DNA from 2 places in the Cupriavidus sp. BIC8F genome. Region 2 is predicted to be linked to the other one. Evidence: predicted binding sites of a transcription regulator. Region 2 holds the regulator's gene; the other holds the start of a gene.
What was found. Region 2 encodes FNR, which switches genes on or off when oxygen is low (the NO sensors DNR and NnrR bind a similar motif). Its sites were predicted from a motif close to TTGATNNNNATCAA; they were not measured.

Region 1 (10,467 bases), on a different contig from region 2:
ACGGCCTGCGGCATTCCCTGCGGCAAGGTGGCGGGACTGCACGAGGCATTGACCAGCGAGCGGACCCGCGAGGGCGGCCTGCTGCGCGAGATGCCTCATCCCGTGGCAGGCAGCACGCACGTGTTCGCGCCCCCTTACCGCCTGGATGGCCAGCGCCTGCCGATCCGCAACGCGCCGCCGACGCTGGGCGAGGGCACGCGGGCGGTACTGCAAAGCCTGCTGCAGATGAGCGATGACCAGCTGCAGGAACTGCAGGCCCGCGGCGTGCTGACGCTGCCCGAGGCACCACAGCAGGCCTGAGCATTCGCGCCGCGCGGACGGACATGGACGTCCGCGCAGGCCTGCCCGGCAAGGGGGCTTGGGTTCCCTTGCACTGATTCAACTGGAACAACAATCGTGCATACTCGAAATTTCACCCGTATGGTCCACTCCCGGCGTCGTGCCATCCTGGCCCTGGCCGCGGTGCCGCTGCTGGTCGGCAGCGCTTTCGCGCAATCCTGGCCGAGCAAGCCGATCAAGCTCATCGTGCCGTTCCCGCCGGGCGGGCCCACGGATACGGCGTCGCGCATCGTCGGCCAGAAGCTGGCCGAGCGCCTCAAGCAGCCGGTGGTGGTGGAGAACCGCGCCGGTGCATCGGGTTCCATCGCTGCCGCCCAGGTGGCCAAGAGCGCGCCCGACGGCTACACGCTGATGATGCTGGCCACGCCCACGCTGCTGGCGCCGCACCTGTACAAGAAGGCGGGCTACGACACGACCAGGGACTTCACGCCCGTGGCCACCGTCTATGACCTTCCGATCGTGGTGGTGGTCAACCCGACGCTGCTGCCCAACGTGACGGACCTGCCCAAGCTGATCGCACAGGCTAAGTCACAGCCGGGCAAGCTCAACTACACCAGCTCCGGCGCGGGCAGCTTCGGGCACCTGAGCATGGAACTGCTCAAGCAGATGGGCGGCTTCGAGATGCAGCACGTGCCCTACAAGGGCGGCGTGCCCGCGATCAGCGACACCCTCGGTGGCCAGGTCCCGATCATGTACGCCGACCTCGTCGCCGCGCTGCCGCACATCCAGGCGGGCAAGCTGCGTGCCATCGCGGTCGGCTCGCCGCAGCGCGTGAGCATGCTGCCCGACGTCAAGACCATTGCCGAGCAAGGCTTCAAGGGCTACGACGCCGTTTCCTGGGGCGGCCTGCTGGCGCCGCCGGGAACGCCCAAAGAGGTGGTGGACCGCGTCGCCGGCGAGGTCGGCAAGATCCTGGCCGACAAGGATGTCCAGGACAAGCTGCTGAAGGCCGGTGCCATTGCCAACTACCAGGCGCCGGCACAGATGGCCCAGCGCATCCAGCAGGACTATGCCAAGTGGGGCAAGGTAATCCGCGACAAAGGCATCGCGGTCGAGTAAGGGCCAGCAAGCCGGGCACGCTGCAATGGCGTGCCCGGTGCCAGTTGCGGTGTCGAAACAGGTGCCCGACGCCATATGACTGGTTGGCATGGACACCCTCTGTAGACGGATTCCGGTCATTCACCGGCGCTTGCTTGGGCGTCCGTGAATGGCCGGCAAGCGATCTCCGCCAGTTGTGGGCCGGTCAGCTCTTGTCGACTTTTTCGGCGGCCCTAAGTGTGCCGGTCAACGCTCCAAATTGACGCGCCGAAAGATCAGGTGCAACCTTCCATCATCTTCCGCTCCCGCACCGGAGCCCGCCATGACCCACCAAGAATTCCGAGCGTTCAAGGCAAACCTGGCAATGTTGCTTCGCGACATGCCGATCGGAACCACTGCCGATTTCTCCGACGTGGCCGTTGCCTACTGGGATGGCACGCAGGTGATCGGCGCTTATTTGCGCGACGGCGGGCGGCTGGATGAGGACTTCGAGTTCGACGAGAACGCGTGGGAGAGCTGGCACGACGAACTAGTCGGCTGGCAGGCCAACCCGACCTTTACCGAACGCGAGGAACTGAAGGCCGGCCTGCAGCACCCCGCGCAACGCGCCGGATGACCGCACCACCTCGCCAGCCTGTCTGCCGACCAGAGCGGGCGCACGCAAAGGCCAGCCACCGCGCACAGCAACGCGCACCCGAATCGCAGAGGAGCCCTAAATGCGGTTTGAATCATTCTCCTTCGGCACCATCAGTATCGACGGCGTCACATACGACCACGACGTAGTCATCGACCACGGCAAGGTCCGCAAACGCAGGAAGGGCCCCTCCAAGCCATTCCGCGAAGCGTTCGGCCACACGCCGCTGTCGATCCAGGAAGACATCCCCTGGAACTGCAGCAAACTCGTGGTCGGCACCGGAACCGGCGCGTTGCCGGTGATGGACGAGGTGAAGCGCGAGGCAAAACGGCGCCATGTCGAGCTGGTCATCCAGCCGACAGCCGACGCCATCGAGACGCTCGCGGCGAACCCCAAAGGCGCCAACGCGATCCTGCACCTCACCTGCTAGCGCGACCAGCCGACCGCGTCGGGTGACAGGCGTCGGGCGGCGTCCGTTCCGGGCATCCCCGACAGGTCACAAACTCCCCCATTTCGCCACGCGCGGAGACGCGCGCGCTCGCTCGCATCCGCATGGCGCGCCAAAACGTATATAGAAGTAGGAGGAGGTGAGACACCACCATCAGGAGATGCCGCCATGAAATTCATGATGACCTTCCATTGGGCTCCGGATACGGAGCAGCGCGCCGAAGCAATCGAGCGCTTTCTGCGAACCGGCGGGCTACCGCCGGAGGGCGTCCAGTTGCTGGGGAGATGGACCAGCGCCGATCTCGGGTCGGGCTTCGATCTGCTCGAAACCGACGATGCGGCCAAGCTCACCGAGTTCGCCTATCAGTGGAGCGATCTGATGGAGCTGGAGATCATGCCGGTCCTGGAAGATGCCGAGCTGGCCGCCGTCTTCGGGCGCGTAGCCAAGAAATAGACCAGGCGCTTGTTGCATGGCAACGCGACTCGACATGCACACAACCCGGCACGCCTCCCTTCGCGGCCTGAGGCGCTATCCGACTGCTGCCCGGCCAGGACGTTCGAGACGGACGATCCTGGTCGCGCTATTGTTACTGATCGGCTATGCCGCAGCCGATCTTTTCTGGCCATGGCACCGCGACCTGAGCCGCTTCGATCCGATCGCGACCGGCACGCTGGAAACGACGATGTGGCGCTCGTACTACGATCGCCGACCCGTCTCGCTCTTCCTTGAACTGGCGCAGACCCTGCGCACGCAGTATCGGTTTCCGTGGCTGAGGTCGTACGTCGGCGCCTATTACGGCGCCTCCGCCGCCTTCACCTTCAAAGAGGGGAAGCAGCGCAGCGACTACGAAAAGGCGATGCCCGCGCTGCAGACCTATTTCACCCTGATCCACAACACGGGGGACCGCAACTTCGACATCGCCCGAACCACCAGGCTGGAACTGGAATGGTGGATCGTGCATCGGGAGCATGAGCGTTATGGGCCCGATGCGTTGACCAACGCTTGCGCGGAAGCGGCGGCGTCGCTGTACATGGTGTCCGCGAATGCCACGCGCGAACACGGGCGGCTGCGCGCGCAAGCGATGCTGCTTCGCGATGCTCGCGCAGAAGCGGGCGACATGACGGACGCGGACTGGGCAATCATCCAATCGATGCTGCACCAGAGCTATCAGTCGCTAAGCCATGCGGTCTCATCGCTGCCGCTGCCGCTGCCGCTGCCGCTGCCGCTGCGGCAAGCCGGCCGTGAGCTGCGAGGCGGGCGTCGATTCGTCGAGCAGGGCACTGCTACGGTTGCGCCACGCGTTGATCGCGTCCTCGATTGCCTTGATGGAGACGTTTGCCGCGCCTGTCTGGCATGTTGCGGTCATGGGCCCCTCACTGGTGAGCGTCCCGAGATCAGCGCCCATGGGCTGCTAGCGACAGGCGGCATAAGCGCCGTGCCGTTTCGGACTAGAATCCTCTGAGGAGGTGTCAGTCATGTCAGCTATCAAGCGCATCGATCCGGGCCATTCCGCCTATCAGGCCGCGCCGCACAGGACGACCCGCTACCCTGCGGAGCACGTCACGTTGACGGCTGGCTCCAGGAAGAGGCTGCGCCCCTGTGTGCCGCATCGAAAGGTCGGGCGCGGCAAGGTCGGCGTCGGCGGCAAGTAGGCACCTGCAACCCTTGACTACCGCTCGTAGCGCCCGCGCCAGTCATCCGCCTCAGTCCGAGGGGATATGCAAGCTGCGGCTTGATAAGACTGCTGCGGAGCATGACCCGCCAGGCATTGTCATCCGCCGTAACCCAGGCCGGGACGAGATGGGGGCGCAAGGTGCCGCTCGAACCAGCCTATCGTGAGTGCCGCGATGTCTTCCAGGGCCCTGGGGTCTTCAAATCCGCGGCCGCTGGTCGGGATGAGCCTCAATTGCCGCGGACAATGCATCTGTTCGAATGCAAGATTGTTGATCTGAATGTCTTTTGGATTGCCGCTGGCACAGATCAGCAAGGCAGGGATTTCGAGCTGCTGCAGGGTTGCGCTGCCCGCGAGATCCAGCCGCCCCGCAACACAGGCTACAGCGCTGAGTTGCGTCACGCTGCACGCGGCCGAGCGCAGGGCTGCCGCCGCGGCGGTGCCGGTGCTGAGCAGGCCCACAGGCAAGCTTGCGCATGGCGTCCCGGTACGCAGGAAGCTCAAGGTCTGGTCCAGTCTTGCCACCAGCTCATCGACGTCCGATTCCGGCGCGTCGTCGACGCGGCTGTCAGGCTGCAGGTCTACGAGCAAGGTGGCGAATCCTTTCGCGCGTAGCTTGCGTGCCAGGTATTGGCTGCGGGCTGCGCGGCGTTGCGCGCCACCGGCATGCACCATCACCGCGACGCCGATCGGGTTCGGCGCCGATTCGAGCATGGCCCGGAGCCGCGAAGTCTGATACGGAATCAGCATCGCCTTGCTCAACGATGGCACGCCCGCCACCGCACTTGGCCGGGCGCGGGTCTGGGGTTGCGCTGGCGGTATCCCTGTCAACTGCCGGACGCGGTCGTCGCTGACCAACTGGAACTCATGATAGAAGTGCGCGAGGTTTTCGATGCGGTCCGGTGTATCCAGGCAGATGACTTCGTCGGCCAGCGCGCGGACCCGGTCCAGCCCGGCTGGGGTGGCGATCGGGAGCGCGCATATGAGCCGGGCAGGGTGCCGCTTGCGCAGGCTTGCGAGCGCCGCATACATCGTTGCGCCGCTCACCAGGCCGTCATCCACGACGATCACCACGCGACCGCCCGGATCCGCTAGCTTGCGAACCGGCGCATACACGGCGCGCTGCCTGCGAAGCTGGTCGAACTGGGCATCACGCTGGCTGTTGGCGCCGCCATTTGCGTTCGTTGCGTCCGTGCACCATGTCGCGCCAGAGTCGTCCAGTGCTACGCCAGGAGCGATCCTGCGCGCCATCACCAGGTCGAAGTCAGCGCCCAGTGCGTCGGCCACAACGCGCCCGACCGGCACGCCACCGCGCGGAATCGCCAGGACCAGGGCACCGGTTCCCCGATACGCGCGCAACGCCCAGGCCAGTTCCGAGCCCGCATGCTCACGCGCCTGAAAGCGTGTCTGGTAACGGCTCATTGATATAGCTGCCAAGGATCTATTGACGGAGTTTCAGGACGGCGGCGCCGGTAAGCCGGCCCTCGCGCAGGTCGGCCAGCGCTTCGTTGGCCTGCTCCAACGGATACGCGGTGGTGTGCGTATGCAGCGGGGTCCGGGCGGCGATATCCATCATCGCGATGCCGTCGGCACGCGTGAGGTTGGCTACGGAACACAGGCGCCTTTCTTCCCAAAGCAGCTGGTAAGGCATGCCTGGGATATCGCTCATATGAATTCCGCCACAGACCACGATGCCACCCTTGTCCACGGCGCGCAGCGCTTTGGGAACCAGCGCGCCCACCGGCGCGAAAATCAGCGCGGCGTCCAGCGGCACGGGCGACTGGAGCTCGCTCGAGCCGGCCCAGCACGCGCCGGACTGGTATGCGAGTTGCTGGGCGCCTGCATCGCCCGCGCGGGTGAAGGCGTAGACTTCGCGGCCTTGTGCCACCGCGATCTGCGTCACCAGGTGGGCGGCGGCGCCGAAGCCGTAGATGCCGATGCGGTGTGCATGGCTGGCTACGCCCGCCATGCGCAGCGTCCGGTAGCCGATCAGGCCGGCGCAGAGTAATGGTGCGGCGTGTTCGTCATCGTAGCCAGGCGGAATCCGGAAGCAATAGCCGCTGTCGGCAATAACGTACTCTGCATAGCCGCCATCGCGGGTATAACCAGTGAATAGCGGCATGTCGCAAAGATTTTCGTGATGACGCAGGCAGAAGCGACAACGGCCACAGGTATGTCCGAGCCAGGGCACACCCACGCGGTCGCCCGGCTTGAAGGCGGTGACACCGGCGCCGCACGAATCCACCTGTCCGACGATTTCATGTCCCGGGATGAGCACCGGCTTGGGATGGCACAGGTCGCCGTCGGTGATATGCAGGTCGGTCCGGCACACCCCGCAAGCCCCCACGGCGATGCGAAGTTCGCCGGGCCCGGGGTCGGGAACCGGCAACTCGTGAAGGCGCAGCGGCAGGCCTGCGCCCTCGAAGACCATCGCACGCATGGTTTGGTGGGGCATGGCCTGGCACTCCTACGCCGTCCGTGGCGCCGTGGCGCGCCTAACCTTCGACTTCGCTGCGGACCAGGAGCACGGGCTTGCTGGTCTTGGCAAGCACGCCTTCCGACACGCTGCCCATCAGCAGGCGCCGGACGCCGCGGCGGCCGTGGGTGCCAAGCACGATCAGGTCGGCATTCCACGCATCGGCTTCGGTGACAATGGTCAGCGAGATCCGGCCGGGCGCCACCGGCTTTTCATCCAGTTTCACCGAGTTGCGCACGCCTGCTTCGCTGAGTTTGGCCGTGGCGGCATCCAGCGCCTTGCGGCCGTGCGCGGTGATGTTGTCGATCAGTTCCTTGGGGTTGAAGTAACTAGCCTCGAAGAACACATCGCTGTCGTCTACCACGAACAACGCCTTGACCTCGGCTCCGGTTGCCTTGGCGATGATGATGGCCTGGCTAAGTGCCAGGTCGGAAGAACGGCTGCCGTCGACGGCGAGCAGGATGCGCTGGTACATGATGGGTCTCCTGAGGGGCAAGGGCGTGCTCAATGTTGGGATTCGCTGCATTCAGCGTAGACGCCGGCCTCGATACGCGCTTGACATGCGTCAACCTGAAGCGGCCGCCGTGGCGAGTTATTGATCGCAACCCGAACTGGAGTGATGACCACCTTGCTTGGCGGCTCCTCATACCCTTTGCTCGCAGTAGCCTCCACCGCACACGAGGGCGATACGTGAGCCATGTCGCCGCAGGGCAGGACCGTTGATCCGGGTCAAGCGCCGGTCGGCCTTGCTGCCTAGACTGGTCTGTAGTGGAGCAAGAGGGCGAACATGGCTTACGACAGCATCCTGGTTCATCTGGACAGCAATCCGCAGGCACGGCAGCGGCTCGAAGTGGCGGGGCGCGTTGCGGCGGCCAGCCAGTGCCATCTGATCGGCATGTACGCCGGTTTCATTCCCGATCCTGCCTGGTTCTATCTTATGGACGGCGCGCAGCAATATGTTGCGGACGATCTGGCCCGGCGCAAGCAGGTCAGGGAAGACGTCCGGGCGCAGTTTCTGGCTGCAACCCAGGCCATGCCAGTGCGCGCGGAGTGGCGCGCTGCGGAGCTGGGGGCCGTGGCATCCGTGCTGCGCGAGGCCCGCGAGGCCAGCCTGGTCGTTGCCGGCCAGTACGACCCCGGCAATACCGAAGGTCCGGTGGCCCGACAGCTACTGGAATCGCTGCTGCTGGAGACTGGCCGGCCGACGCTCGTGGTGCCGTGCACGGGCACCTTTCCAACGCTGGGTACGCGCGTTATCGTGGCGTGGAATGGCAGCCGCGAGGCGGCGCGGGCGCTGCACGACGCGGTGCCGCTGATGGCCGGCGCACAGGCGTGCATTCTTTGCGCACAGACCGCGGCCAAGGAGGCAAGAGCCGACGCCACCCCGGTTGGCCACGCCGCACGCGTGCTGGAGCGCCACGGCGTCGCCGTGGAAATCGAGCACGGTCCCGGTGGGGCTGACCTGACCATCGGCGAACTCATCCTTTCGCGCGCGGCGGATTTCAATGCCGACCTGATCGTGATGGGTGCCTACGGACACGGTCGCATGCGGGAACTGGTGCTGGGCGGTGTCACGCATACGCTGCTTGACTCGATGACGGCACCGGTGCTGTTTTCACGATGATGCGAAGTCAAACCAAAGAGTGGAATCACGTCATGGACTTCAGAACCATCCTTGTTGACCTCAGCGAAGATGCTGCTCGGTCCGCGCGCATTGAAACGGCGGCCCGGCTTGCCGAAAAGTCCGGCGGCAGCGTGGTCGGACTGACGGCAACAGGAACGCACCTGGAGCCGTTTCGTGGGGCAGGCGAAGAAGCCGGGCAATACGCCGTGCTTGCCGCGAGCCATTTGCACAAAATGGCTGCCGCTCACAAGAACGCACTCGACACGCTGACCAGGCAAGTGTCGCCGGCCATTCCCACCCGGCACATCGTTGTCGAAGCCGAGTCTGGCTGGGCGCTTGCCGACGCGGGCCGCTTCGCCGATCTCATCCTGCCCGCATCGCGCTCGGCGCAGGCAGAAGTGCCGGCTTTGCTGGCCGGGGCCGCGGAGTATGCGATGCTCAATGCAGGCCGGCCCATCCTGCTGGTGCCGGGCGCGTCCGGCCCGCGAGTTGGTGGCCATGTCGCCATCGCATGGAACGGCGGCCGGGAGGCTGCGCGGGCGGTCGCGGACGCACTGCCGTGGCTTGTGCATGCCAGCGCCGTTACCGTCCTGGTGGTCAGCGCTGGCAAGCACAGCGCTGCCGGTGAGAAAGAGGCCTATCGTGACAGCGCGGATCGGCTGACAGCATGGCTGCTCAGCCATGGCATCCAGGCCAATCTGCTTGTCGGAGAGGGCGATCCCGACCACCTGCTGCCACAACTTGCGGCCAAGGTTCAGGCCGACCTGCTGGTCGCCGGCGGATATGGCCGCTCCCGGCTGAGGGAGCTTGTGCTGGGTGGCACCACCCGCGCCCTGCTGCGCCAGTCAGGATTGCCAGTCTTCATGTCGCACTGAGGCGTGACCACCGCCGATCGGGCACTGACGGGGCGCGAGGGCCTCGCCCCCGCCCGGCGGGTTCCGACCGGAATGTGGCAAAGCGTTTTCGAATCCCGGTCAACCCTCCTGTACCTCAAGCCACGCGCCGCCCCGGCATCAGCCCGCCATATTCCTTCCCCAAAAACTCCGCCGTGTGCTCCGGCAGATAGGCGCTGCAGCAAGAGGGGAAAATCCGGTTCGGCGCGGTCAGGTCATGCCCTCAGGGGGCTTTGGGACGCGTCGGATAGCAGGGCAGTGAGCGCGCGAGAGGAATCAGAACCCATCTTGGGTACCGTACTCCAGCTCCAGTTTGACCAGTTCGCGCGTGGCGACGCCATAGCGCCTGCCAATATCGGCAAGCGTCTCGTGCAGTTGCATGACGGGCAGCCTGTCCGCCGGCAGGGAAACCCGGTATGTGCCATTGCCGGCCAAAGGCGATGTCGGCACCAGCGTCAGGCCGCTGCGCATCTTCACTGCGCGGCTCGCTTCGGCCAGGGCCTGTGATCGGTAGGTGCGAGACCAGGCATCCGCCGTCAGCGCGAGCTGAATGTCATCGACGCCATCGCTTACCGGAATGGCGATGGTCTCGCGCCGCCAGAATGCGACGCTATTGACGACCAGCGCCAGGACTCGACTGGCGTCGATCCGGAATGGGGCACTGTCATGCGTGGTCCCCCATGTGCGTAAGCCGAGCGATTGCGCCACCGCAGCCGCACGAGCTGGCCCGGCAATCGCTTCGACGATTGCCACGCTGACGGGCACCGAGGCGGTTACGCCCGTGGTCGACACGACGCCGCGGTCGGCAATGTAGCGGCGATTGGGAACATGGGTGGCGCCGGGATGCCGTTCCCGTAGCTTGTTCCTGTCATACCAGTGTCCCGCGAACCGGCGACCATCGAGCAAGCCGGCCTTGCCGACGACCAGCGCGCCGGAGCAGATCGCGACGATTACCGCGCCTTTCGCGGCCTGGGCACGAATCCACCCGACGATGACGGGGTCGTCGTCCGCATGCATCGCAGGCACGATCACGTAGTCCGCACCGTCCGGAGAGCGGTTATCGAAAGAAGCAAGGTCATCCTGAAGCTCAACCGTCAGCGCGGGCATCAGCGAAACACGCCCGCGCCGTGGCGCCACAGCCTCTACGGCGGCTATGTTCGCACGGTGGAGTATCGCGTATGGGACGAGGAAGTCGGTGGTCTCGGTGCCCTCATTGAGCGCGAGTACTGCAATGACTGGCTTGGCATGGCGCGGCGCCGGGACGGCCGTGTCACTGGCAGCGACAGAATCCATCGCATGTACTGTCGTAGCGCCCATCAACATGCTGGCGATCACAACGAATC
Region 2 (10,467 bases):
CCTACGACGTCGGCCGCGGCGAGCCGCGCGGCAGCCGGTCGCGCAAGACCGACCACTACAAGGCGGGGCTTGGCGACTGCGTCAACTGCAGCATCTGCGTGCAGGTGTGCCCGACGGGCATCGATATCCGTGACGGCCTGCAGTACGACTGCATCGGCTGCGGCGCCTGCATCGACGCCTGCAACCAGGTCATGGACAAGATGGACTATCCGCGCGGCCTGATCCGGTACACCTCGGAAAACGCGATGCGCAAGGCCTTGTCCGCAGTGGCATCGCGCAAGCGCCTGCTGCGTCCGCGCGTCATCATCTATTCCGTGATCTGGGTAGCGCTGCTGGCCGGCTTCATGGCGTCGATCGCGCTGCGCACGCCGCTGAAGGTCGACATCATCCGCGACCGTGGTGCGCTCGGCCGTGAAGTGGAAGGCCGCTGGATCGAGAACGTCTATCGCCTGCAGTTGATCAACACCACCGAAGCGCCGATGAAGATCAGCGTGCGCGCCGACAGCGAAGAGCTGAAGAACCTGAAGGTGGAATACGACAAGCAGGCCGAATCGCTGGCGCCGACATCCAACCGGTTGCTGCCGATCCGGATCCGCGTGCCGATCGAGGCCGCGGCGCAGGGCACGCACAAGATCAACGTGACAGTGACGAGCGAAGGCACGGAGCGGGGGCAGGCCGAAATCCGGCAATCCACCAGTTTCATCGTGCCGCGCGATTTGTAAAGCTAGGCAGACGCGGACGTAGTCGTCAAGATGAAGGGGGCAATATGAGTCAGCAAGGCAATCCGTGGTGGAAGGAGCCGTGGCCGTGGCTGTTGATGAGCGGCCCGCTGGTGGCGATGGTGGCGTGCGGCGTGACGATCTGGCTGGCGTCCACGCATCCGGACATGCCGGTGCAGGGTGCAACGCGTCATGGCCTGGTGGTGGAGAAAGCCGATGCCGCGCAGCCCAAGGCTGCCGCAGTGAGGCAGCCATGAGGTTGCGCTGGCTGATGTGGGTACTCTGGCCGGCGTTCCTGATGGCTGGCTTTGCGACCGCGACGGTGTTTTCGGTGGTGGATCCCGGTGACCTGAACTTCTTCGGTCAGCCGATCGAAGCGTCCCGCGAATCGGTCTACACCATCGGCTTCCTGATGGCCTGGGTGTTCTGCGCGTTGTCCAGCGGACTGACGCTCTACACCATGCCGACGCGGCTCAGCGATACCGACGAACTGGAATGAGCGGACTGGCGTGAAGTCTGCGCTGCCATGGCCGGATGCGGCACTGGCAGCGCCTTGGCCACCTAGCAGGAGCGGCTGTAGAGTTGCTTGATGCCGTCGATGTCCACGAGCTTGACGTGGCGCTGGCGAATCTGGATCAGGCCGGCTTCAGCAAAGCGAGAGAACAGGCGGCTGACGGTTTCGAGCTTCAGGCCCAGGTAGCTGCCGATCTCTTCGCGGCTCATGCGCATCACGAACTCGGACGCCGAATAGCCGCGCGCCGACAGGCGCTCAGAGAGGTTGATCAGGAAGGCGGCGAGGCGTTCCTCGGCGCGCATCGAGCCCAGCGTGACCAGCATCAGCTGGTCGTGCGTGATTTCCTTGCCCATCAGGCGCAGGAACTGCTGCTGCAGCGATGGCAGGTCTGCCGAGAGGGACTGCAATTCGCTCATGCGGACCACGCAGACTTCGGTATCTTCCAGCGCGGCGGCATCGGAGGCATGCTGCATCTCGCCCAGCCCGTCGAGACCGACGATTTCGCCGGGCAGGTGGAAGCCGGTAATTTGCGAGCGGCCGTCTTCGGTTGTGACGTGGGTCTTGAGCGTGCCAAAGCGCACGGCATAGACCGCTGTGAGCGGATCGCCCATGCGATACAGGGTTTCACCCTTGTGCACGCGGATGCGTTCCTGCACCAGCGTGTCCATCTTGGCGAGGTCTTGCTGCGACATGCCGACCGGAAGGCACAGCTGCCCCATGGCACAGGTGGAGCAGCGGGGCGACATCTCGGTAACGGGAATGGAGGTGAGCAATTGGAACCTGCTAGAAATGGCAGCGTGGGCGCGATTAAAACATTTTACCGTGCGATGTGATGTGGTAGGGAGTGAGAATTGACATTTGGCGTGCTGATCAGCGTTTTTCTGCTGGCTTTGCTTGGCGGGGTCCACTGCGCCGCCATGTGCGGCGGCGTGGCGCTGGCCGTGGAGCAACGCCGCGGCGAGATGGCGACGATCAGTCTGATGCCCAGCCGCGCCGCCTGGCTGGGCGAGTTGCTGATTATGCACCTGGGCCGGATCTCGACCTATATGCTGCTCGGTGCCGCGCTAGGCGCGGTCGGTGCGTCGGCGTGGAAACAGGACTACCTGCCGGTGCAGCGCTGGCTGTTCGGGGCGGGCAGCGTCATGCTGCTGTGGTCGGGCTGGCGGTTGCTGCGCGGCAATACTTTTACTGTCAACTGGCTGGAGCGCATGGCGGCGCGCGCCAGCGCAGCGGTGGCGCGGCGGCTGGGTGGCCTGGCAGGCGCCATGCCGGCGTTTGTGCGGGCGCGCGGCGGACTGGCGCGGCGTTATGGCATGGGCCTGGCGTGGGGCCTGGTGCCGTGCGGCATGGTCTATGGGGCGCTTACGCTGGCGCTGCTGGCGGGCAACGCGGCTTCCGGCGCACTCGTGATGGGCGTGTTCGGGCTCGGCACACTGCCTAACCTGCTGGTGCTTTCCGGCCTGTCGGGCTACTTGCGTACGCTGTCGCGACGTCCCGGTGTGCGCCTTGGGGCCGGCCTGGCGGTGATGGCGTTCGGCGGCCTTGGCATTGCGCGAGCGGTGCTGCTGCCACATTCGCTGGCTGAGCATGGATTCTGCCTGGTGTTCTGAGGCGCCGGCGCCGCCCGGGCAACGGATGATGGTTGCAGGCGGGGGCGGGAATGCCATACAATCGCCAACATTGCGGTATCGCGCGGCATAGTATGAGTCGCGGTAAGCAGCGGGCGAGCAGCGCCAGGCGGCCTTCCTACCAGAAGGCGCGTTCAGGGCAGGGGAAGCGGAAGGTTTTCGATGCCCGTCCCGTCCCCGCAGTCCATCCGGTTCAAAAGATCTGGTTCAAAAGTCCGGCTGGCACTGCGGTGTTGGCGATGCCGGCCTTGCTCCCGATACCCGTTTTTCTTGCGTCCGAGGCCTTCAGTTCGCTGACAGCGACGTCCGATATGTGCGGGCGCGCTACGCAAGAGGTTTGCTGGCCGATCCATAACGGCACGCGAACGATCTCCTGCCGGAACGACCCGGCAACTCGATGCAAAGATAGGGAAGTGCACGGCTTGGATGCAGCAGGTATCCGGCTAGCTGCGCAATGAGATGGCGGTGGCTTTCGCACCGCTGTATCCAAAATCTCCGGTGCCCCGGATCCGTCCGGGAGCAGGTGCAAAGACAGGCTGCACACCATCAACATGAATACCCAAGAGGCGAAGATCGTCCTCGAGACGGCGCTGATCTGCGCGCAGGAACCGTTGCGCGTCAATGATCTGCGGCGGTTGTTTGACGACGACGTCGGCGCAGACACGATCCGCGTGCTGCTTGAGGAACTATGCCAGGACTGGCGACCGCGCGGCGTGGAACTGGTGGCCCTGGCCAGCGGCTGGCGCTTCCAGAGCCGGCCGGAAATGCGTGAATACCTCGATCGGCTGAATCCCGAAAAGCCGCCAAAATATTCGCGCGCCGTGATGGAAACACTGGCAATCATTGCCTACCGCCAGCCAGTGACCCGCGGCGATATCGAGGAAATCCGCGGCGTGACGGTCAGCACGGAAGTCGTCAAGAAGCTTGAGGACCGCAGCTGGATCGAGGTGATCGGACACCGCGACGTGCCGGGCAGGCCCGCGCTGTATGCGACCACCAAGGCATTCCTGGACGATCTTGGCCTGCGTACGTTGGATGAGCTGCCGCCGCTGGAAGACGCCCAGGCGCAGGCGCAGGCAACCCTGCTGGAACAGCAGGCCATCAATTTTGAAGACCTGGCTGCAAACAAGGCGGCCAGCGCCGACGAGGAGGCATTTGCCGATCCCGCCGCGCAAGCAGCGGATGTGGCTGAAGCATCCGTCGCAAACGAAGCCGAGACGACCGAACCGGTCGACCAAGGCGCCGATGGCTTTGATGTGCAACTGCTGCAAGCTGCAGCCGACGATGCCGCCGAGGCCGCTTCCACCGAACCAGCCGCACCCAATCCGGACGGGGCGCGGGGCGATTTGCCGGACAACGGCACCCCGCCGCACCCGAGCGAGCACGACGAGCGCGTGCCGAACTGAACAACATGCAACATCCGATAGTGAATATCTTGTCTGATTCCGTTGAGCAAGACACCCGCAATGCGGGTGCACCCGCCGACACCGGCGCCGCAGAACCCGGATCGGGCAGCGAAGCCGCGCCCCGCCGCAAGGGGCTGCGCCGCGGGCTGAGGAACCTGGTCGCATCGCGCCGCCAGGCGCAGGACCGAGGCGAGGGCGCCGAAGGCGCCAGCGCCGGCGGCCAGGCCGATGCCGGTGAACCGGGCGCCGCACAGGCGGCAGGTGGCGCGCGCGGTGGTCAGCGCGGCCGCGGCAAGCGCAAGACGGGGCAGGGCGAGGGCGGCCAGGGTAGCCAGGGTAGCCAGGGCGGCCAGGGCGGCCAGGGCGCCAGCAAGGCCGACAAGGTGGACCGTGCGGCCAGAGCCGAAGGCACGGACAAGCCCGAGCAGCCCGGCCGCAAGCGCAAGCCGGTCCAGCGCTCAGGCAAGGCGGCGGCGCCGGGCGACGCGCAGGGCGCCGGCGCGCGGCAGCAGGGCCGCCGCAAGGATGGCGGCAAGCCGCAGGCGCCCCGCAAGGGCCAGGGCGGCGGGGACAAGACCGCGGCGAGCAGCGAAGACCTGTTCCGCTTCGTGATCTCCGAGCAGTACGACACCGAAGACACCGTCATCCCGCGCACCAAGGCCAAGCCGGTGCGCGAGCTGTCGGCCGACGACGACGCGCCCAAGCTGCACAAGGTGCTGGCCGAGGGCGGGCTGGGCTCGCGCCGCGAGATGGAAGAACTGATCCTGCAGGGCCGCGTTTCGGTCAACGGCCTGCCGGCCCATATCGGCCAGCGCATCCTGCCGGCGGACCAGGTCCGCGTGAACGGCAAGCTGATCCACCGCAAGGTGTCGACCAAGCCGCCGCGCGTGCTGCTGTACCACAAGCCCGCCGGCGAGATCGTCAGCCAGTCCGATCCGGAAGGCCGTCCGACCGTGTTCGACAGCCTGCCGCGCATCAAGAGCGGCAAGTGGGTCGCGGTGGGCCGCCTGGACTTCAATACCGAAGGCCTGCTGATCTTCACCACCTCGGGTGACATTGCCAACCGCTTCATGCACCCGCGCTACGGTGTGGAGCGCGAGTACGCGGTACGCACGCTGGGCGAGCTGGCCGAGGCCGACCGCCAGCGCCTGCTGCACGGCATCAAGCTCGATGACGGCGAAGCCAACTTCCTGCGCATTGCCGACGGCGGTGGCGAAGGCGTCAACCAGTGGTACCACGTGGCCCTGACCGAAGGCCGCAACCGGGAAGTGCGCCGCATGTTCGAGGCGGTCGGGCTGACCGTGTCGCGACTGATCCGCACCCGCTATGGCCAGTTCCTGCTGCCGCGTGGCCTCAAGCGCGGCCGCTGGCAGGAAGTCGAGCCCAATGACGTCAAGGCGCTGATGGCCGGTGTTGGCCTGAAGGTGCCCGGCAAGGGCGAGCAGGCCCCCAAGGGCGCCACCAAGGTGGGCGGGCGCAAGCAGCGCACCGAAGCCGCGATTGCCGGCATGCCGATGCCCACGGGCATGGACGGCCTGCCGCGCTTCGACCAGGGCGGTGCCCGGGGCGGTGGCGGCGGCCGCAGCAGCCAACCGGATCCGATGAAGACCTCGATGGGCTATATCAGCCACGGGCCCACCTTGCTGACCTCGCACGCGGCCAACCTGGGTGGCGGGCGCGGCACTGGCGCACGCCAGGGGCGCGGTGGCGCCGGCATGGGCGGTATGGGTGGCATGCGCGGTCAGGGTGGCCAGAGCGGTCTGGGCGGCCAGGGTCAGGGCAAGCCGCGTCGTGGCGGTGGCGAAGCCAACGGCAATGTGATGCCGAAGGCGTCGAAACCGGGCGGTAACCGTTCCCCGCGCGGCGGCAGTGGCGGTGGCGGCGGCAACCGTGGTGGCAACCGCGGCGGCAACCGATAAGCGCTGATTGCGGCGCATGGCGGGCTGAATGCCCGCCGGCGCCGGGTTCAGTGCGCGGAAATGTCTGGCTTTTGCCTTTTCGACATAATCCGCGTATAATTCAAGTCTATTCAAAAAGCCATCCTCGTCGAGGATGGGCGAATGATGGGCATTGCGCCCATTTTTTTTTGGTTCGCCCGTTTTTCGGTTCTCTCCGCTGGGGCGGGGGGGTGGCGGACAGGCAGCGCTGCAGCAGGGTCGTCCCGGACGGCACCGGCGGGTTTGCCTGCCACGGTGTTGATGGCCATTACTCGGGATAACAGTGCATCTGGCAGATTTGATCGAAACCACCCTAAGCGGCATGGGATATGAGCTGGTCGAGCTCGAGCGTGCCCCGGCCGGATTGCTGCGTGTCTATATCGATCAGCCTGAAACCGGCATTGCCATCGAGGATTGTGAAAAGGTGAGCCGCCAGCTCACCCACGTGTTCACGGTCGAGAACGTCGACTATGAACGCCTCGAGGTCTCGTCGCCCGGACTGGACCGGCCGCTGAAGAAGCTGGCCGACTACGTTCGCTTTGCCGGCGAGGAGGTGCGCGTGACGCTGCGCCTGCCCGTCAACGGACAGAAGAACTTCACAGGCATCCTGCGCGAGCCCACCGGCGCGGCGGGCGAGGAGAAGATTGGCCTGGAGTTCGAGGGCAAAGATGGCCCGGCGCTGCTGGAATTTGCCGTATCCGATGTCGACAAGGCACGCCTGGTGCCGGTGATCGACTTCAAAGGAAATCAAAGAAAAGGGAACAAGCAATGAGCCGCGAAGTTCTGTTGCTCGTCGATGCGCTTGCGCGTGAGAAGAACGTCGACAAGGATGTGGTATTCGGTGCCCTGGAGGCGGCGCTCGCCTCGGCCACCAAGAAGCGTTTCGAGGAAGACGTGGATATCCGTGTCGCGATCGATCGCGAGTCGGGCGAGCATGAAACCTTCCGCCGCTGGCTGGTCGTTCCCGACGAGCTGGGCCTGCAAGAGCCGGATAAGCAGATCCTGCTGTTCGAGGCCCGCGATGAAAGCCCCAGCATCGAGCTGGGTGATTTTATCGAGCAGCAGATCGAGTCGGTCGAGTTCGGCCGCATCGGTGCGCAGGCTGCCAAGCAGGTGATCCTGCAGCGCATCCGCGACGCCGAGCGCGAGCAGATCCTGAACGACTACCTGGATCGCGGCGAGAAGATCATGACCGGCACGGTCAAGCGCGCCGACAAGAAGGGCCTGATCGTCGAGTCCGGCCGCGTGGAAGCGCTGCTGGCCCGCGACCAGATCATCCCCAAGGAAAACCTGCGCACCGGTGACCGCGTGCGTGCGTATATCCTGAACGTGGACCGCGCCGCGCGCGGCCCGCAGATTGAACTGTCGCGCACCGCGCCCGAGTTCCTGATCAAGCTCTTCGAGAACGAAGTGCCGGAAATGGAAGAGGGCCTGCTGGAGATCAAGGCGGCTGCCCGTGATCCGGGCGTGCGCGCCAAGATCGCCGTGGTCGCGCATGACAAGCGCATCGACCCGATCGGCACCTGCGTGGGCGTGCGTGGCACGCGCGTCACCGCGGTGCGTAACGAGATCGGCGGCGAGGCCGTGGACATCGTGCTGTGGTCGGAAGACCCGGCGCAATTTGTGATCGGCGCGCTGGCGCCGGCGCAGGTGCAGTCGATCGTGGTGGATGAAGAGAAGCACAGCATGGACGTGGTGGTCGACGAGGAAAACCTCGCCGTCGCCATCGGCCGCAGTGGTCAGAACGTGCGCCTGGCGTCCGAGCTGACCGGCTGGCAGATCAACATCATGACGCAGGAAGAATCGGCGCAGAAGCAGGCCGAAGAGAGCGATGTCGTGCGCAAGCTGTTCATGGCCAAGTTGGACGTGGACGAGGAAGTTGCCGACATCCTGATCGAGGAAGGCTTCTCCACGCTGGAAGAAGTGGCTTATGTCCCCATCAGTGAAATGATGGAGATCGAGGCCTTTGACGAAGACACCGTCAACGAGCTGCGCAATCGCGCGCGTGATGCGCTCCTGACGATGGAACTGGCCCGGGAAGAAAAGGTGGAAGAGGTGTCGCAGGACCTGCGCTCGCTCGACGGCCTCAACCCGGAATTGATCGGCAAGCTGGCCGAAGGCGATATCCATACGCGTGACGACCTGGCCGAACTGGCCGTGGACGAGCTGGTCGAGATGACCGGTGTCAGCGAGGAAGAAGCCAAGTCGCTGATCATGAAAGCACGGGAACATTGGTTCAACTGAGGGACACGGCCGGGCCGGCCTACACCTGGCCCGGGCGCGCTTTCCGCAACGATTTGTCCCGACGTAGAAACCAAGCATTGAAAGGGTTTGAATGGCAAGCACAACAGTTGCCCAACTGGCCGCAGAACTGAGTCGCAGCGCAGCTGCCCTGCTGGAACAATTGCAGGCGGCTGGGGTGGGCAAAGCGACGCCAGAAGACATCATCACGGAATCGGATAAGACCAGGCTGCTGGACTATCTGAAGCGTTCGCACGGCCAGGCCGACGACAGCTCCCGCAAGAAGATCACACTGACAAAGCGCGAAACCTCCGAGATCCGCCAGTCGGATGGCACCGGCAAGACCCGCACGGTGCAGGTGGAAGTGCGCAAGAAGCGCGTGCTGATCAAGCGCGACGAAGCTGCGCCCGATGCCAAGGCCGACGGGGTGGAAGCCCAGGCGCCTGTCGCCGATGCTGTCGAGGAAGCACGCCGCGACGAGGAAGAACGCCAACAGGCTGAACTGCTGGCGCGACAGGAAGCTGAAGCCAAGGCCGCCCGCGAGGCAGCCGAGCGTGAAGAAGCCGAGCGCCGCGCCCGCCAGGAAGCGCTGGAGGCTGAACAGCGCCGCCAGGCCGAACTCGCCGCCCGCAAGGCGGAGGAAGAGGCTGCCGCATCGCGCGCCGTGACCGAGGCCAACGAGGATTCCTCGCGCAAGAAGGCAGAGGACGAGAAGGCACGCGTCGCCGCCGAACGCGCCGAGGCGCAGAAGGCTGCCGACGAGGCCAAGGCTGCCGCCGACAAGGCCCGCGCCGAGCAGGAAGTCGCTGCGCGCAAGCGCCGCGAGGCTGCCGAAGCCGAGGCCCGTGCGATCCAGCAGATGCTGAACGCCCCGCCCCGCGTGCTGAAGGCGCCGTCCGAGCGCAAGGCTGAAGAGAAGAAGGCCGAGCAGACCGGTACGCTGCACAAGCCGGTGAAGCCGGCCGGTGCGACCACGGAAGCGAAGAAGGACGAAAAGAAGCCGGTCACCACGACCACGACCACGGCAACCGCCGACAAGAAGGGCAAGGTCGTGAAGGCGGGCTGGCAGGATGACAGCAGCCGCAAGAAGGGCAGCGGCCTGAAGACCCGCGGCGATACCTCGGGTGGCGTGGGCGGCTGGCGCGGTGGCCCGCGTGGCCGCGGCGGCAGGCAGCAGCAGCATGACGACAGCCGCAGCAGCTTCCAGGCGCCGACTGAGCCGGTCGTGCGTGAAGTGCACGTGCCGGAAACCGTCTCCGTGGCCGACCTGGCGCACAAGATGGCCGTCAAGGCGTCCGAGGTCATCAAGCAGATGATGAAGCTCGGCCAGATGGTGACGATCAACCAGGTGCTGGACCAGGAAACCGCCATGATCGTGGTGGAAGAAATGGGCCACAAGGCGTATGCCGCCAAGCTGGACGATCCGGAAGCGCTGCTGGTGGTGGGTGGTGAGGAACACACCGACGCCGAGCTGCTGCCGCGTCCGCCGGTTGTGACCGTGATGGGTCACGTCGACCACGGCAAGACCTCGCTGCTGGACTACATCCGCCGCACCAAGGTGGCCGCGGGCGAAGCCGGCGGGATTACGCAGCACATCGGTGCCTACCATGTGGAAACCGACCGCGGCGTGATTACGTTCCTGGACACCCCGGGTCACGAGGCCTTCACGGCCATGCGTGCCCGCGGTGCCAAGGCGACCGATATCGTGATCCTGGTGGTGGCCGCCGACGACGGCGTGATGCCGCAGACCAAGGAAGCCATTGCGCATGCCAAGGCTGCCGGTGTGCCGATCGTCGTGGCGATCAACAAGATCGACAAGCCCGATGCCAACCCGGACCGCGTCAAGCAGGAACTGGTGGCGGAGCAGGTGGTGCCGGAAGAATACGGCGGCGATTCGCCGTTCGTGCCGGTTTCCGCCAAGATGGGTACCGGTGTGGAAGACCTGCTCGAGCAAGTGCTCCTGCAAGCCGAAGTGCTGGAACTGACGGCGCCGGTGGATGCCCCGGCCAAGGGCCTGGTGGT

Region 1: a site for FNR is predicted at 7,327-7,340, ahead of RS901_RS27680 (universal stress protein). Genes of this name have one in related genera too.

The regions. Positions count from the first base shown of each region.
Region 1 covers NZ_CP136095.1:1,657,088-1,667,554, forward strand. Annotated here, with positions in the region: gene RS901_RS27630 (CoA transferase) at 1-300, shown strand, start outside; gene RS901_RS27635 (tripartite tricarboxylate transporter substrate binding protein) at 421-1,398, shown strand; gene RS901_RS27640 (hypothetical protein) at 1,700-1,993, shown strand; gene RS901_RS27645 (MTH938/NDUFAF3 family protein) at 2,094-2,441, shown strand; gene RS901_RS27650 (DUF3303 domain-containing protein) at 2,628-2,912, shown strand; gene RS901_RS27655 (hypothetical protein) at 2,929-3,921, shown strand; gene RS901_RS27660 (hypothetical protein) at 3,935-4,111, shown strand; gene RS901_RS27665 (phosphoribosyltransferase family protein) at 4,231-5,553, opposite strand; gene RS901_RS27670 (zinc-dependent alcohol dehydrogenase family protein) at 5,573-6,586, opposite strand; gene RS901_RS27675 (universal stress protein) at 6,627-7,082, opposite strand; gene RS901_RS27680 (universal stress protein) at 7,395-8,231, shown strand; gene RS901_RS27685 (universal stress protein) at 8,264-9,106, shown strand; gene RS901_RS27690 (DJ-1/PfpI family protein) at 9,401-10,467, opposite strand, start outside.
Region 2 covers NZ_CP136094.1:3,901,487-3,911,953, reverse strand. Annotated here, with positions in the region: gene ccoG (cytochrome c oxidase accessory protein CcoG) at 1-722, shown strand, start outside; gene RS901_RS18245 (hypothetical protein) at 767-976, shown strand; gene RS901_RS18240 (hypothetical protein) at 973-1,218, shown strand; gene fnr (fumarate/nitrate reduction transcriptional regulator Fnr) at 1,281-2,006, opposite strand; gene RS901_RS18230 (sulfite exporter TauE/SafE family protein) at 2,085-2,843, shown strand; gene scpB (SMC-Scp complex subunit ScpB) at 3,413-4,267, shown strand; gene rluB (23S rRNA pseudouridine(2605) synthase RluB) at 4,273-6,186, shown strand; gene rimP (ribosome maturation factor RimP) at 6,488-6,976, shown strand; gene nusA (transcription termination factor NusA) at 6,973-8,448, shown strand; gene infB (translation initiation factor IF-2) at 8,540-10,467, shown strand, end outside.